4 regions of the Streptomyces sp. NBC_01166 genome follow, and region 2 is predicted to be linked to each of the others. Evidence: riboswitches for the same ligand, from Rfam matches in the RefSeq annotation. Region 2 holds a riboswitch; each other region holds the start of a gene.

Region 1 (4,206 bases), 2.4 Mb from region 2:
TCGAGGATGTCAGCGACGGCCTGCGGGTGTCCGGCGGCCACACCGGCGACGGCGGCCGGGTCCCAGTCCGCGTCGTCCATCGCCTGGACGAGCGCCCGGGCCTGCTCCTCGGTCTCGTCGGCGGCCGTGCGGGTGGCCGCCGACTCGTCCAGGCCGAGCGCCTCGCGCAGGCCGGGCAGCGAGGCCGTACCGCCCCAGATCTGGCGGGCGCGCAGGACGGCGAGGACCAGGTTGACGCGGTCCTTGCCGGCCGGAGCGGCGCCCAGGACGTGCAGGCCGTCGCGGATCTGCACGTCCTTGATCTCACAGAGCCAGCCGTCGAGATGCATGATGAACTCGTCGAAGCCCTCGTCCTCGGGCCGGTCCTCCAGGCCCAGGTCGTGGTCGAGCTTCGCGGCCTGGATGAGGGTCCAGATCTGGGCGCGGACGGCCGGGAGCTTGGCCGGGTCCATCGCGGCGATCTGGGCGTGCTCGTCCAGGAGCTGTTCGAGACGGGCGATGTCGCCGTAGCTGTCGGCGCGGGCCATCGGCGGCACGAGGTGGTCGACGAGGGTGGCGTGCACACGGCGCTTGGCCTGGGTGCCCTCGCCGGGGTCGTTGACCAGGAACGGGTACACCAGCGGAAGATCGCCCAGCGCGGCGTCGGGGCCGCAGGCGGCGGAGAGGCCGGCGTTCTTGCCGGGCAGCCATTCAAGGTTGCCGTGCTTGCCGAGGTGGATCATCGCGTCGGCGCCGAAGCCGTTGTCGTCGGCGGAGGCGGCGATCCAGCGGTACGCGGCCAGGTAGTGGTGCGACGGCGGCAGATCGGGGTCGTGGTAGATCGCGATCGGGTTCTCACCGAAGCCGCGGGGCGGCTGGATGAGGATCAGCAGATTGCCGCGGCGCAGGGCCGCGAGCACGATGTCGCCCTCGGGGTTGCGGGACCGGTCGAGGAACATCTCGCCGGGCGCCGGACCCCAGTGCTGCTCGACCGACTCGCGCAGCTCGGCGGGAAGCGTGGCGAACCAGCGGCGGTAGTCGGCGGCGGGGATCCGCACGGGGTTGCGGGCCAGCTGCTCCTCGGTGAGCCACTCCTGGTCGTGGCCGCCGGCCTCGATGAGCGCGTAGATCAGCTCGTCGCCGTCGCCCGAGACCAGGCCCGGGATCTCCTCCTCCGGGCCGAAGTCATAACCTTCGGCGCGCAGTCGGCGCAGCAGCGCCACGGCGCTCGCCGGGGTGTCGAGGCCGACGGCGTTACCGATGCGGGAGTGCTTCGTCGGGTACGCGGACAGGACGAGCGCGATCCGCTTCTCGGCGGCCGGTATGTGGCGGAGCCGGGCGTGACGTACGGCGATCCCGGCGACGCGGGCGGCCCGCTCGGGATCGGCGACGTAGGCGGGCAGACCGTCCTCGTCGATCTCCTTGAAGGAGAACGGCACGGTGATCAGGCGGCCGTCGAACTCGGGGACGGCGATCTGGGTCGCGGCGTCCAGCGGGGAGACGCCCTCGTCGTTCTCCTCCCAGGCCGCACGCGGGCTGGTGAGGCAGAGCGCCTGGAGGACGGGTACGTCGAGGCCGGTGAGGGCGCCCGCGTCCCAGGACTCGTCGTCGCCGCCCGCCGAAGCGGTGGCCGGCTTGGTGCCGCCCGCCGCGAGGACCGTGGTCACGATGGCGTCGACGGCGCGGAGTTCGTCGATGAGTTCGGGCTCCGGCGTACGCAGCGAGGCGACGTACAGCGGGAGCGGGCGGGCGCCGGCGTCCTCAACGGCGGTGCAGAGCGCCTCGATGAACGCGGTGTTCCCGCTCATGTGGTGGGCGCGGTAGTAGAGCACCGCGACGGTCGGGCCGGTGACGTCCCGGGCGGTCCGCTCCAGCGGGCCCCACGCGGGGGCCGGGGCGGGCGGCTCGAAGCCGTGACCGGTGAGCAGCACGGTGTCGGAGAGGAAGCGGGCCAGCTGCTCCAGGTTGGCGGGGCCGCCGTGCGCGAGGTAGGCGTGCGCCTCGGCGGCGATGCCGATCGGCACGGTGGAGGCGGCCATCAGCTGTGCGTCGGGGGCCTGTTCACCGGTCAGCACGACGACGGGCCGGCCGGTGGCGAGCACCTGGTCGAGACCGTCCTGCCAGGCCCGGACACCGCCGAGGAGGCGTACGACGACGAGGTCGGTGCCGTCCAGGAGCTGAGGAAGGTCCTCGAGAGGGAGCCGGGAAGGGTTCGCGTAGCGGTAGCTGACCGGACCCTGGGAAGCGCGGGCGCTCAGCAGGTCGGTGTCGGACGTCGACAGGAGCAGGATCATGCGGCGTCAGCCCTTCCTCGGGGTGTCCACGCCCCGGGCAGTGTGTCGGACGGCAGGAGTTCCTGACTCGCACGGCCTTCGAAGGGCCGGGCTCACAGTGGCGGGACCGCGCCGGAATCTCACCGGGCTTCCTCCGTGTCGCCGTCTGGCGATGGCGGGCCGAACGGACCGCCGTTAGGCATAGTAGGCGGCAGGTGGGGGGTCCTGACCAGACGGCCCCCGCCCTGACCGGCGGCAGCGGGTGTCCCGCACCTCACGGACCGGCGCCCCGGCGGGTGTCCCGCACCTCACGGACCGGCGCCCCGGCGGGTGTCCCGTAGGTCACAGTGACCGTAGGGGTGCGCCACGGTCACGGTCGGTATGCTCGCCGCCATGTCCGCCTCCCCCCTGACGACCTCGTCTCCGGGCGATGCCTGCGCCCGGAGCAGCGGCGACGCCTGCCCCGGCGCGCTGCGTCTGCACCGGGCGGACGACGGTGCGCTGGCGCGGATCCGGATACCCGGCGGGGTGCTGACACCCCGCCAGGCGGAGGCGCTGGGGCAGGCCGCCGAGCGCTTCGGCGACGGTGAGCTGCATCTCACCTCACGCGGAAACGTCCAGCTGCGCGGGCTCACCCCGGACTGCGGCGCGGAGCTGGCCGGGCTGCTGGACACGGCCGGACTGCTGCCCTCCGAACGCCACGAGCGTGTACGCAACGTGGTCGCCTCCCCGCTCTCCGGGCTCGACGGCCTCGGGTCCACCGACGTACGCCCTTGGCTGACCGAACTGGACCGCCTTCTGTGCGGAAGCGACAACACGACTGCGCTTTCCGGACGTTTCCTGTTCGCGCTCGACGACGGCCGTGGCGACGTCGACGCTCTCGGCGCCGACCTGACCCTGCGGGGCCACGACGACGGCTGCGCGCTCCTGCGCGTCGGGGACGGTGACGCCGTCCTCCGCGTCCCCTCCGCCGACGGCCCCCCGGCCGCGCTGACCGCGGCCGAGGCCTTCCTCGACTCCGCCCGTGACAGCGGCGCCTGGCGGGTCAGGGACCTGCCGGACGACACGGCCGCCGCTCTGCCCGCCGAGGTCGTACGACGGCTCCGGCAGGCCGGCATCGCCGTCACCACGGGGACGGCCCACCCCCGCCCCCTCGAAGCCCTGCCCCCGGCCCCGGGCCCCGTCCCGGGCGACCGTGCCGAGGCCGCGTTCTCCGTCGGCGTACCGCTGGGGCGGCTGGACCTCACCCAGTGGCGGCTGCTGTCGAGCGCCGGTGAACTGCGCCTCACCCCGTGGCGCGGGGTCGTCCTCACCGGCATCGGACCCGACCGCGCCGACAGCCTGCTGGAGGGCCTCTCCGAGGCCGGTCTGATCACCGGACCCGGCTCCCCGTGGGCCGGTGTCGGGGCCTGCATCGGGCGGCCCGGCTGTGCGAAGTCGCTGGCCGACGTACGGGCCGATGCGGGGGCCGCCGTCGGACCGGCCGGACGGCTCCCTGTGTACTGGTCCGGGTGCGAACGCCGCTGCGGCCATCCGCGGGGGGAGTGGATCGACGTGGTCGCCACCCCCGGCGGACACCGGATCTCCCATGTGCGGGAGGGCCGGGCCACCGAGGCGGCAACGGTCCGGGACGACCCGGCCGCGCTCGCCGACGCCGTGGCGGCGGCCCGGGGCACGCACACCTGACCACGACGCACCACCACCCCTGTTCGACCTGTTCGATGAAGAAAGCGACAGCACTGTGCATCAGTACGAGAAGGACGGACCGGCGATCTACCGCCAGTCCTTCGCCACCATCCGCGCGGAGGCGGATCTGGCAGGGCTGCCCGCCGATGTGAGCCAGGTCGCCGTCCGGATGATCCACGCCTGCGGCATGGTCGACCTCGTACGCGACATCGCCTTCTCACCGAACGCGGTGGCGGACGCCCGTGCGGCCCTGCGGTCCGGCGCACCG
Region 2 (4,206 bases):
CGATTTCACGAACGGTTTCCACGACACCGCCAACGCGATGGCCACCACCATCTCGACCGGCGCTCTCAAGCCCAAGACAGCGGTGGCCATGTCCGCCGTTCTCAACCTCGTCGGCGCGTTCCTGTCGGTGGAGGTCGCCAAGACGATCTCCGGCGGGATCATCAACGAGAACGGCCTCAGAACCGAGGTCATCTTCGCGGCGCTCGTCGGCGCGATCCTGTGGAATCTGCTGACCTGGCTGGTCGGCCTGCCCTCCAGTTCCTCCCACGCACTCTTCGGCGGCCTCATCGGCGCCGCGGTCATGTCGGCCGGCTGGTCCTCGATCAACGGCGGCACCGTCGTCACCAAGGTCCTGCTGCCCGCGATCGCCGCCCCGGTCGTGGCCGGTCTCGCCGCGCTGCTGGCCACGAAGCTGACGTACCGCCTGAACCGGAAGATCACCGACGAGGCGCAGCTGAAGTCGACCGCCAAGGGGTACCGCGCCGGCCAGATCGCCTCGGCCGGTCTCGTCTCTCTCGCCCACGGCACCAACGACGCGCAGAAGACCATGGGCATCATCACCCTGGCCCTGGTCACCGGTGGCGTCCTCTCCCCCGGCTCCAACCCGCCGGTCTGGGTCATCGCCTCCGCGGGTATCGCCATCGCGATGGGCACCTACCTCGGCGGCTGGCGCATCATCCGCACCATGGGCAGCGGCCTCACCGACCTGCGTCCGCCGCAGGGCTTCGCGGCCCAGACCAGTGCGGCCACGGTCATCCTGGCCTCCTCGCACCTCGGCTTCTCCCTCTCCACCACGCAGTCCTGCTCCGGTGCCGTCATGGGCGCGGGCCTCGGACGCAAGGGAGGCGTGGTCCGCTGGTCCACCGCCACCCGGATGTTCGTCGCCTGGGGCCTGACCCTGCCGGCCGCCGGTCTGATGGGCGCGGGCGCCGAGTTCCTGACCAAGCAGGGGCCCTGGGGCGTCGGGGCGGTCGCCGTCCTTCTCGTCGCGGGCTCCGGCGCCATCTGGCTGCTGTCGCGCCGCAAGCCGGTCGACCACACCAACGTGAACGCGGAGGCCGAGCCCGCGGGCGTCGTCACCACCGCCATCTCCGCGGTCAGCCCGCCGCCGGCCGGTGTCGTCGTACCGGAGCTCAAGACCACCATCTCGGCCCCGGCCACGACGGCCGGAACCCCGGCCGACCCGGCCACGGTGTAAGGACGGATCCGCATGAACATCGACTGGGCAGCTCTCGCGTCCGTCTTCGGCGTCAGCCTCGTGGTCACCGTCGCACTGGTCGGCCTCTTCACCCTCGGCATCACGGGCATGGCCCGGCAGACGTCGACCGCGCAGGGCGGCGGCGGTGGCAACGGCCTGGTGCGCACCGGCGCGTACGCCTGCTTCGGGCTGTGCGCGGCGGCGGTCGCGTACGGGATCTATCTGATCGTCGCCTGACCGCTCCCACGCGGGTTCCCGCACCGGGCCGGACACACCACGTGTGTCCGGCCCGGTGTGCGTCTGAGCACATTGAAGCCTCGCAGGTCAGCGGCAGGTTGACGGGCATTCACGGGGCATGGTGGACTGCCGGAGCCATTTAGGCCGGCCGGCACATGGGGGGCGGGTGAAGGAGCGGGCCTGGGTGCGTGCAGCTGCAAGGCGGAGGATTGAGGCAACGCGGAGCGTTGTTGATTGACGCCAACGCCGCAGAGTGCGTGCCCAGGCCCGCGACGCCGCCCCCATGTGCCGGCCGGCCTTACGGCGACAGGAGAGGAAGCCGGTGCGAATCCGGCGCGGTCCCGCCACTGTCACCGGGGAGCAGCCTCCACACGGAAGTCACGGCCCGCCACCGCGGGCTGGAAGGCCGGAGGAACTGCGGATCCGGAAGCCAGGAGACTCTCGTCGCCGGTCACGTCGAACCAGGGCGCGGACCCTGAGTGAGGACATACGCCATGTCTGGCTGCCCTGCGTCGGTCGCTTCACCACCTGTCACGAAGGTCCTCCGAGGCGCGACGGCCGGCTGAGCGGTGCGAGCCGACCGCATCTTCGCGTACGGAGCCGCCGCCGGCCTGATCGCCGACCTGCTGTTCGGTGATCCCCGGCGTGGTCACCCCGTCGCCGCCTTCGGACGTGCGGCGGCGGGCGCCGAGCGCCGCCTGTGGCGCGACCACCGCGGCTGGGGCGCCTTGCACACGCTCGTCTGTGCCGGGAGTGCCACGGGCGCCGCCGCCCTGGCCGCGCGTGCCGCCCGGAACCGTCCCGCCGCCGCCGTGGCGCTGACCGCCGCCGCCACCTGGTCCGTCGTCGGGGGCACCTCGCTGGGGCGCGAGGCCCGCGCCATCGGCAGGGCGCTGGCCGCCGGGGACATCGAGTCGGCCCGGGAGCGGCTTCCGCATCTGTGCGGCCGCGACCCGCAGTCGCTGGACGGGCAGCAGATCGCCCGCGCCGTGGTGGAGTCCGTCGCCGAGAACACCTCCGACGCCGTCGTGGGAGCCCTCGTGTGGGGCGCGCTCGGCGGAGTGCCGGGACTGGTCGCCTTCCGGGCCGTCAACACCCTCGACGCCATGGTCGGGCACAAGTCGCCCCGCTACCGGCGCTACGGCTGGGCGTCGGCACGGCTCGACGACGTCGCCGGCTGGCCCGCGGCCCGGCTCACCGCCGTGCTCGCCGTGGCCGCCGGGGGGCGCCCGCGCGAGGCGGTCCGGGCCTGGCGGGCGGACGCGGACAGGCATCCCAGCCCCAACGCGGGCCCGGTGGAGGCCTCGTTCGCGGGGGCGCTCGGCGTACGTCTCGGCGGCACCCTCGCGTACGGCGGGCGGGTCGAGCACCGGCCGGTGCTCAACGGCGAGGCCGGCCGGGACGTGCGGGTCACGGACATCGAACGCGCGGCGCGGCTGTCGCGCCGGGTGAGTGTGCTGGCCCTCGTCGTGTGCGCGGCGGGGCGGTCGGCCATGGGACGGAGAGTCGGATGAGCGGCGGGCTGCTGGTCGCGGGGACCACCTCGGACGCGGGGAAGAGCGTCGTCACGGCAGGGATCTGCCGGTGGCTGGTGCGCCGGGGGGTGAAGGTCGCGCCGTTCAAGGCGCAGAACATGTCGCTGAACTCGTTCGTCACCCGGGAGGGGGCGGAGATCGGCCGCGCCCAGGCGATGCAGGCGCAGGCCGCCCGGGTGGAGCCGTCCGCGCTGATGAACCCGGTGCTGCTCAAGCCGGGCGGCGACCGGTCGAGCCAGGTCGTCCTGATGGGGAAGCCGGTCGGCGAGATGAGTGCGCGCGGCTACCACGGCGGTCGCCAGGAGGCGCTGCTGGGGACGGTCGTGGACTGTCTGGAGCAGCTGCGGGGCACGTATGACGCCGTGATCTGTGAGGGGGCGGGCAGTCCTGCCGAGATCAATCTGCGGCGCACGGACATCGTGAACATGGGCATCGCCCGGGCCGCGGGCTTCCCCGTGCTGGTGGTCGGCGACATCGACCGGGGCGGTGTGTTCGCCTCGTTCTTCGGCACGACGGCGCTGCTGAGCCCCGAGGACCAGTCGCTGGTCGCGGGTTACCTCGTCAACAAGTTCCGCGGTGACGTGTCGCTGCTGGAGCCCGGTCTCGACATGCTGCTCGGGCTCACGGGGCGGCGGACGTACGGGGTGCTGCCGTACGCCCACGGGCTGGGCATCGACGAGGAGGACGGGCTGCGGGTCTCGATGCGCGGCACCGTACGGGAGTCGGTCGTGGCGCCGCCGCACGGCGAGGACGTGTTGCGGGTCGCGGTGTGCGCCGTGCCGCTGATGTCGAACTTCACCGACGTGGACGCGCTGGCGGCCGAGCCGGGTGTGGTGGTGCGGTTCGTGGACCGGGCGGAGGAGCTCGTCGACGCGGACCTCGTGATCGTGCCCGGGACACGGGGCACCGTGAAGGCGCTGGCGTGGCTGCGCGAGCGGGGGCTGGCCGACGCGCTGGTGCGGCGGGCCGCGGAGGGCCGCCCGGTGCTGGGGATCTGCGGAGGGTTCCAGGTGCTGGGCGAGCGCATCGAGGACGACGTGGAGTCCCGGGCCGGGCTGGTCGAGGGGCTCGGACTGCTGCCCGTCCGCGTCCGTTTCGGCCGGGAGAAGGTCCTGGGGCGGCCCGTCGGGTCGGCGCTCGGGGAGCCGGTGGAGGGTTACGAGATCCACCACGGGGTCGCCGAGGTGAGCGGCGGCGAGCCGTTCCTGGACGGGTGCCGGGTGGGCTCGGTCTGGG
Region 3 (4,206 bases), 5.9 Mb from region 2:
GGGATCGCCTTCAGGCCGGTGCGCAGCAGCTCGGCGGCCTCCTCCGCGCTCGGCACGCGGGGCGAGTGGATGTCGTACACGCCGGGTCCCGCCTCCCGCGGATATCCGTGCTCCGCCAGCTCGTGGGCGACCTGCATGTGGGAGCGGGCCGCCTCCAGGCTGATCACGTCGGCGTCGAGGTCGTCGATGGCCCGGACGATGTCACCGAACTCGGCGTAGCACATGTGGGTGTGGATCTGTGTGTCCGCCCGCACCCCGCTGGTGGTGAGCCGGAACGCCTCGGTCGCCCAGTCGAGGTAGGCCTGGCGGTCGGCGGCGCGCAGCGGCAGCGTCTCGCGCAGTGCGGGTTCGTCCACCTGGATGACGGAAGTCCCCGCGGACTCCAGGTCGTTCACCTCGTCACGCAGGGCGAGGGCGACTTGCCGGGCGGTGTCACCGAGGGGCTGGTCGTCGCGGACGAAGGACCAGGCGAGCATCGTGACCGGCCCGGTGAGCATGCCCTTGACCGGACGGCCGGTGAGGGACTGGGCGTACGTCGTCCATCCCACCGTCATCGGCCCGGGGCGGGAGATGTCCCCGGCCAGGACCGGCGGACGGACATAGCGGGTGCCGTAGGACTGGACCCAGCCGTGCTGGGTCGCGAGGTAGCCGGTCAACTGCTCCGCGAAGTACTGCACCATGTCGTTGCGTTCGGCCTCACCGTGCACCAGCACGTCCAGGCCGGTCTCCTCCTGGAAGGAGATCACCTCCTGGATCTCCGCCTTGATGCGCTCCTCGTACGCGGCCGCGTCGATGCGGCCCGACCGCAGAGCGGCGCGGGCGGTGCGCAGTTCGGCGGTCTGCGGGAACGAACCGATGGTGGTCGTCGGCAGCAGGGGCAGGCCGAGGTGCGCGCGCTGCACCGCCGCCCGTTCCGCGTACGGCTGGGAGCGGTGGGCATCGGCGTCGGTCACCGCGGCGGTCCGGGCGCGGACGGCCGGGTCCCGGGTGACGGGGGAGTGGGCGCGGGAGGCCAGGTCGGCCCGGTTCGCGGCGAGTTCGGCCGCGATCGCTCCGGTGCCCCGGTCCAGGCCCCTGGCGAGGGTGACGACCTCGGCGGTCTTCTGCCGGGCGAAGGCCAGCCAGCGCAGGACCTGAGGCTCGATGTCCCGTTCGGCTGACGTGTCGAGAGGGACGTGCAGCAGCGAGCAGGAGGACGCCACGTCGATCCGTCCGGCGAGCCCGAGCAGGGTTCCCAGGACGGAGAGCGACTTCTCGAGGTCGTTGATCCAGATGTTGCGCCCGTTGACGACCCCGGCGACCAGGCGCTTGCCGGGGAGCCCGCCGACGGCGGCCAGGGCGTCCAGATTCGCGGCTGCTGCCTCCGTGAAGTCCAGCGCCAGCCCTTCCACCGGGGCCTTGGCCAGAACGGGAAGGGACTCGCCGAGCAGGCCGAAATAGGAGGCCACGAGCAGCTTGGGCCGGTCGGTGAGCGTTCCGAGCCGGTGGTAGGCGTGCTCGGCGGCCTCCAGCTCGGCCCGGCCGCGGTCCTGGACGAGTGCGGGCTCGTCGAGCTGTACCCACTCGGCCCCGGCCGCCCTGAGGTCGGCGAGTACCTCGGCGTACACCGGCAGCAGACGGTCCAGGAGTGTGAGCGGGTCGAAGTCCGCGGCCACACCGGGGGCGGGCTTGGCGAGGAGCAGGTAGGTCAGCGGACCGACCAGGACCGGCCGGGCGGCCAGCCCCAGGGCGACGGCCTCCTCGAGCTCGGCGACCTGCTTGGCGGAGTCCGCGGTGAAGTCGGTGTCAGGGCCCAGCTCCGGGACCAGATAGTGGTAGTTGGTGTCGAACCACTTGGTCATCTCCAACGGGGCGACGTCCTGCGTGCCGCGAGCCATCGCGAAGTAGCCGTCGAGTGCGTCGGCGGCGACCGCCTCCCGGTGGCGGCCGGGGACCGCTCCGACCATCACGGTGGTGTCCAGCACATGGTCGTAGTACGAGAAGTCGCCGGTCGGGACCTCGTCGATGCCGGCATCGCTGAGCTGCTGCCAGTTGGCACGGCGGAGTTCGGCGGCGGTGGTACGGAGGGCGTCGGCGGTGACCCGGCCCTTCCAGTAGCCCTCGACGGCCTTCTTGAGTTCCCGGTTCTGTCCCTGCCGGGGGTAGCCGTACACAGTGGACCGCGCTGCCGCGGTCGCGTGTTCGTCGGTCACGGAGATCTCCTTCGCGAGATGAATCCCTGAGATCCCGGGGACGGGACGAGGGCGCGAAGGGGCGACGTAACGGACGGGACCGTGTCGACCGACGCGGTGATCCGACCGGTATGTACGCCGACCCGCCCTCGAGGTCACCGGGATGTCCGCGCGCGTTCGTTCGCGCGCGGGCAGATGGCAGGTCTTCGGACTCGCGGGCACGTCCTGCGTGAGGACACCTAATGGCCGTCGCTTCCCAGGTCCGGTACGTCGGACCCAGTGCGTATGACGGCGGTCGTTCCCGCTCACCGCTGCGGGGCAGTCCCGGAATTCCACCGGGTTCCCTCTTGCGACGCGCCCCGCCTGGCGGACGGGGGCGAACCAGCTGCACCCACCAGCCTACGGGGCCGTACGAGGACGCGGTGCGCCAGGTCCAGGATGCGGATGGTGCCGGCGCCGGCTCAGACAGGACCCGTGTTCCTGGCCCATACGCGCTGAACGGCCCGGTAGTCGATCAGCGTGACGCCCTCCCGGGCCACCGCTTCCCGGGCCTCCGGCGACGTGAGGAACTCGTGGTCCGTACGCCGCACATGGTGGTCGCCGTCGGTGCTCCGTGACTCCTGGCCGGCGAGACCGGGATGGACCGCCCATTCGCTGAGTCCGGCCGGCAGGTCGTGGAGCAGCCGGCCGTAACGGGCCGCCTTGTCCTCGACCGGGAGGGAGAAGCTGTCGAGGAAGTCATGGTCGATCACGGGCAGTCCTCTTCGCCGCATGGCCCGCAGCCCCGGCTCCAGCCAGACGCGGACGGCGAGGCCGTACTCCGCGGCCAGCCCCACGGTCAGGTCGAGGATGTCGTCGCGGCCTCCGTCGGCCAGGCAGTGAAAATCCAGGTGGGTGGGCATGAGGCCCGCATCGGCGACGGCGTCGATCTGCGCGCGGAACTCGGTCTCGACCTCGTCGGGCCGGACGCGGCCGAGCAGGGCGGACCGCCCTGCGGTCGTCGGCTCGAAGAAATTGCCCGCCGGGTCGAGCAGGGAGGGAACCCTCTCCCTGGCCGTCAGGGGGCCCCAAGGACGGTCGGGCGTCTCGCACACCATGGTGAGGTGGAGCCCGAACGGAATCCCCGGCCTTCGCCGGAGCAGCCGCATCGCGTCCGGGGCCGCCGGACACACGGTCATGAGGCTGCATGAGCCGGCGATCCCCTCCTCGATCGACTCGATCACCCCCGCGTTGACCGCGGGGCACATGCCGAAGTCGTCGCAGTTGACGATCAGCAGGCGGGCATCGGCCGGGAACCCGAGAAGCCGGTTCCACCGCGCCGGCGACGTCATGATCGCGGGTTCGACGCCTTCTTCATCCATGCCCGCAGTCTGTTCCCCGTCCTGAGGTTGTGCACACGGATTTCGTCGAAGCGCTTCGACTGAATCTCTCGGGGAGTCGCGGAATGTGTCCGAGGCTTGCTCCGTGGAACTCCGTTCCCTCGAACTTCTCGCATGTGAACCCGAGTCCTGACGGGTCTATTGACACGCCTACGCCGGGCTGCCATCTTCGAAGCGTTTCGACGATCATGGCCTTGGGACGCCGTCCTGGCCCGAGCCTGAGGACAGCCCGTGGTGCTCTTCGACAATCCCGTGATACCCGGCTTCAGCCCGGATCCGAGCATCTGCCGCGTGGGCGAGGACTACTACGTGGCGACGTCCAGCTTCGAGTACGTACCCGGGGTACCGCTGTGGCACAGCCGGGACCTGGTGCACTGGCGGCTGATCGGACACGCCCTGGACCGCCCGTCGCAGCTGGCCCTCCCCGACACGGCTCCGTCGTCGTGCGGGGTCTACGCCCCCACGCTGCGGCACCACGACGGCCGCTTCTGGATGATCACGACCGTGGTCGCCGGTGCGGGCAACGTCCTGGTGACCGCCGAGGACCCCGCAGGTCCGTGGTCGGACCCCGTGCGGGTCGGCATACCCGGCATCGATCCCGATCTGGCCTGGGACGACGAGGGGGGCTGCTGGTGCGTGTACTCCGACGGCGGGAT
Region 4 (4,206 bases), 5.6 Mb from region 2:
GTCGGCTCGTCGAGGATCAGCACCCGGGGCCTCATCGCGACCGCCCCCGCGATGGCGGTCCGTTTGCGCTGCCCGTACGAGAGCAGGTGGGTGGGCCGGTCCGCCAGCGCCCTGATGTCGAGGGCGTCCAGCGCCTCGTCCACCCGGGCCCGCACCTCGCTGTCGGGCAGCCCCAGGTTCAGCGGTCCGAAGGACACGTCCTGGGAGACGGACGCGGCGAACAACTGGTCGTCCGGGTCCTGCACCACCAACTGGACCGTGGTACGCAGCCGGGTCAGGCCCTTCCGGTCGTACGTGACCGGGCGGCCCTCCACCGTCAACTGCCCCTCGCGGGGTCGCAACCCGCCGCTGAGCAGACGCATCAGCGTGGTCTTCCCACTGCCGTTCCGGCCGAGCAGGGCGAGCGCACGCCCCACCCGTGCTTCGAAGTCGAGGCCGCTGAGCACGGCAGGGCCGTCCTCGTACGCGAAGGCCGCGCCCCGCAGGGCGAGCAGTACGGATTCGCTCATGAAAGGGGCCTTTCCAGGACGAGGGTCAGCACGGTGAGGGCCGCGAGCAGGGTGACGCTCACGGCCACGAACCGGCCGGAGACACGGGCGTCGGGTACCAGGACGCGCAGGGTCCCGTCGTAGCCGCGCCCGGCGAGCCCGGCCTGGAGCCGGGCCGCGCGGTCGAAGGCCCTGATGAACGCGGTGGCCCCCAGCCCCGCCAGCGAGCGCCAGGCGGCGGCCCGAGTGGTGTGCCCGAGCCGGGCCGCCTGGGCCTCCCGGATCCGGCGCACCGCGTCGAGGAGCAGGAAGCTCATGCGGTACGTCACCAGGGCGACGTCCACCACCGGCGCCGGCACCCCCGCCTTGACCAGGCGGGGCAGCAGGTCGGACATCGGGGTGGTGAAGGCGAACAGCAGGACCCCGAGCGACGCAGCCGAGGTGCGCAGCAGCAGCTCCCCGGCACGGACCGGCCCCCCGTCGGCCAGGGTCACGAGTCCCTCCGGCCCGCCGACCTGTACGAGCAGTGTGGCCGCCCCGGTGACGCAGAAACCCAGGGGAACCCGGTAGGCCCGCCAGAGTTGGCGTGCGGGCACACCGGCCGGCCCCAGCAGGACGGCGACGGCGGTGAGGAGGATCAGTGCGGCTCCGGGCCAGGGCGGCAGTGAGATCGCCAGGACCGTGAGTCCCAGCCCCAGTACGGCTTTGTCCACGGGATGGCGGCGGCGCCAGCGACTGCTGTGCGCCGCCGCGTCGATCGGCAGCACGATCCTCAGTTCCCCCGGGCCGCGGGCTCCCCGGCACCGGAGCCGTCCTGCTGCACGCTCGCGCGCAGCTCGCCCTGGCGGCGTCCGCGCCGCAGACCGAAGTAATAGGCGAGGACGCCCGCGCCCAACGCGGCCTGGAGGGCGAACAGGGCCGACTCGATCTCGCCGGACGGTGGTTCGTACAGCGGGGAGAACCAGGGCTCGTATTCGGGATCGATCTCGGTGATCGCCGTCTCGGCCTGGGCGTCGGCGCCCGCGAACGGCTCCTTCTCGTCGTCGCCGAGGCCGAGGGCCAGCGGCAGGACGGCCAGCGCGGCCACGACGAGCAGCAGAAGGGCGTTGATCTTCGTGTTCCTGTTCATCGGGCCACCGCCTCGGTCTCGGCCGTCCTGGTCCGGTCCCGCCTGCCGGCGAGGAACACGCCGAGCCGGGTCAGATCCCCCTTGCTGGACTGCACGAGGAGCCGCATGACCAGAACGGTCAGGAGCCCCTCGCTCACCGCCAGCGGGATCTGGGTGACCGCGAAGATGGAGCCGAACTTGCCGAGCGCGCCCAGGAATCCGGTGCTCGGGTCCGGGAAGGCGAGCGCCAGCTGCACGCTCGTGACGCAGTACGTCGACAGGTCGGCGACGAACGCGCCGAAGAACACTCCCACCATCAGCGGCACGTCGTACCGGCGCAGCAGCCTGTAGACCGCGTACCCCGCCCAGGGCCCGACGATCGCCATCGAGAAGACGTTGGCACCCAGCGTGGTCAGCCCGCCGTGGGCGAGCAGGAGCGCTTGGAACAGCAGGGTGATGGTGCCCAGGACCGCCATGATCGGCGGGCGGAACAGGATGGCCCCCAGCCCCGTGCCGGTGGGATGCGAGCAGCTCCCGGTCACGGACGGGATCTTCAATGCGGAAAGAACGAACGTGAAGGCCCCGGAAGCCCCCAGGAGCAGCGTGCTCTCGGGGTTCTCCCGGACTTCACGCGTGAGTGACCGGACTCCGTGGACGACGAACGGCGCGGACGCGACACCCCAGGCGATCGCGTGCACCGGAGGCAGAAAACCCTCGGCTATGTGCATGGCTCAGCAGACCCTCTCCAGCACCTCGTGGATGGTTGAAGTGCCTTGGCCGGTCTCCTGGCTTACGGGTACCACCGCCCGAACTCCGCCTTCCCGGGTCACAAGGACCCAGTGGCTGCCCGCGAGGGCCGGAGCCGGACTTCCCGATCACAGTGGCGAGGGCCGCACCGGCATCACACCGATTTCCCGTTCACCAAGGCGTGGCGACAGTAGTGCCAGGTGGGGGACGATGACAAGCGGGCCTGAGGTCACCGAGGGCGGCCACCGGCCCTGCCGGGCAGGTGTCTGAGCAGGCACTGGGCCTTCCTGACGCCGTACATGAGGCCCCCTCCCCGACCAATCGGGGTCAACTCTCCCCGGTTCGAAGCCGGAAAGCCCACGCAGGTGCCGGGGGAGACCCCAGGAGTCCGGCCTGCTCGGCGGGTCGGCGTACCCCGAGGGCGCCGGCACGCGCCTTCTACGGACGGCGCCCCCAGGCGGAGACCATGGGGGCCGTCGCCAGGTCGAGTCGTCCGGTGGCGACGTCGGACAGGTGGCGGTCGATGTCCTCGTCGGTCGCGATCCCCGCCGCCACGAGCCGGCCACGGATCTGCCGGACCGTCGCTGCCTCGAGAACGGTGCAGGCCGGCGAGGTGATCGGGAAGTAGGCATCCGCCTGTACGTCGTCCAGGCCGCCTTCGCGCAGCAGCCGGGGCAGTGTCCGGCCGTACGCGAGATCGGCGCCGCGTGCGGCCATGAGCTCCCGGAACCCGGAGCGCAGACGGTTGGCGAGCCGCTGCTCGGGGCCCGACTCGTCCGGGCACAGCAGAGGCTGCAGCCCCGGATCGGCATCCTCCAGGAGCAGCACACCACCCGGTCGCAGCGCCTGGATCATGCGGCGCAGCGCCTCCGCGCGGTCGACGACGTGCACCAGGACCAGCCGGGCGTGCACGAGGTCGAAGCCACCCGGCGGCGGAGGATCGGCCGCGACGTCGTGGCGCATGACCTCGACGACTTCGGAGGCGGCTTCTCGTGCCCAGGACACGTCGATGTCGGTGCAGACCACCCGTCCCGTTGCTCCGACACGCTCGGCAAGACCTGCGGGCACGGAGGGGCCGCCCGCCCCGACCTCCCAGCACCGCATGCCCCGGGTGATGCCGATCCGGTCGATGTGCCGGAACGTCACCGGATCGAACAGCTCGGACAGCGCACCGAATCGGATGCCTGCCTCCGACTGCTGGTTGTCCAGCAGATACCCCTGGTCCGCGCCGTGATCGGCCATGCCCTGCGCCACCGTCTCTCTCCGTTCGTAGACGAAGTCCACCACGCGGCGCCCGCTCCTCGCCAACCGGTCCGCGCGTCGTCCGGACCCGCGCGGTGAGCCCCGGCCCCGTGGCCACACGGGTCACAGGAGCCGCTTGCGGCCCCAGACGATGACGAAGGCGGCGACGGCCGCGGCGACGGCGAGCATGATGCCGGCTCCGAGCCACTGCATCGTCTGCATCTGGGAGACGTCGAGATAGTCCAGGGACCAGCCGATGACGTGCTTCGACTCCAGGCAGGAGGTGTGCGCCCGGTCGTTCTCCATCTGATCGAGACAGGTGGTCCAGTCCAGGCGGTCTCCGGAGCTGGTGAGGAAATACGTGCCCTGTCCCTGCTGCTCCGCCTGGGCAGGCAGCTCCGGCCGTACCGCCCCGGGCCCGACGCCCTTGTCGGTGCTGACCGACATGATGTGTCCCAGGCTCCGCCAGAGTTCGTCCCAGACGAACCCGATCGCCACGACGATGCCGAGCGTGACCACCATCGACACCAGCGTGCGGCGCAGGAGCAGGCCGACCGCCACGCCCACGGTGAACGTGAGCAGGGCGTAGGCCACCGGTACGAGCCCCGTGACACTGAAGAA

What was found. Region 2 has a riboswitch for cobalamin ahead of OG379_RS09410 (cobalamin biosynthesis protein). Riboswitches for the same ligand answer to the same signal wherever they lie in the genome.
Region 1: another riboswitch for cobalamin. It lies ahead of cobN (cobaltochelatase subunit CobN); the one in region 2 lies ahead of OG379_RS09410 (cobalamin biosynthesis protein).
Region 3: another riboswitch for cobalamin. It lies ahead of metE (5-methyltetrahydropteroyltriglutamate--homocysteine S-methyltransferase); the one in region 2 lies ahead of OG379_RS09410 (cobalamin biosynthesis protein).
Region 4: another riboswitch for cobalamin. It lies ahead of OG379_RS34685 (energy-coupling factor ABC transporter permease); the one in region 2 lies ahead of OG379_RS09410 (cobalamin biosynthesis protein).

The regions. Positions count from the first base shown of each region.
Region 1 covers NZ_CP108613.1:4,448,217-4,452,422, reverse strand. The annotation lists gene cobN (cobaltochelatase subunit CobN) at 1-2,273, opposite strand, end outside; cobalamin riboswitch at 2,307-2,461, opposite strand; gene cobG (precorrin-3B synthase) at 2,634-3,938, shown strand; gene OG379_RS20390 (precorrin-8X methylmutase) at 3,994-4,206, shown strand, end outside.
Region 2 covers NZ_CP108613.1:2,029,022-2,033,227, forward strand. The annotation lists gene OG379_RS09400 (anion permease) at 1-1,198, shown strand, start outside; gene OG379_RS09405 (hypothetical protein) at 1,211-1,435, shown strand; cobalamin riboswitch at 1,747-1,876, shown strand; gene OG379_RS09410 (cobalamin biosynthesis protein) at 2,005-2,949, shown strand; gene OG379_RS09415 (cobyric acid synthase) at 2,946-4,206, shown strand, end outside.
Region 3 covers NZ_CP108613.1:7,957,497-7,961,702, forward strand. The annotation lists gene metE (5-methyltetrahydropteroyltriglutamate--homocysteine S-methyltransferase) at 1-2,192, opposite strand, end outside; cobalamin riboswitch at 2,351-2,572, opposite strand; gene OG379_RS36005 (carbohydrate deacetylase) at 2,633-3,532, opposite strand; gene OG379_RS36010 (glycoside hydrolase family 43 protein) at 3,782-4,206, shown strand, end outside.
Region 4 covers NZ_CP108613.1:7,653,188-7,657,393, forward strand. The annotation lists gene OG379_RS34670 (energy-coupling factor ABC transporter ATP-binding protein) at 1-509, opposite strand, end outside; gene cbiQ (cobalt ECF transporter T component CbiQ) at 506-1,255, opposite strand; gene OG379_RS34680 (energy-coupling factor ABC transporter substrate-binding protein) at 1,261-1,617, opposite strand; gene OG379_RS34685 (energy-coupling factor ABC transporter permease) at 1,614-2,324, opposite strand; cobalamin riboswitch at 2,354-2,559, opposite strand; gene OG379_RS34690 (class I SAM-dependent methyltransferase) at 2,782-3,585, opposite strand; gene OG379_RS34695 (ABC transporter permease) at 3,709-4,206, opposite strand, start outside.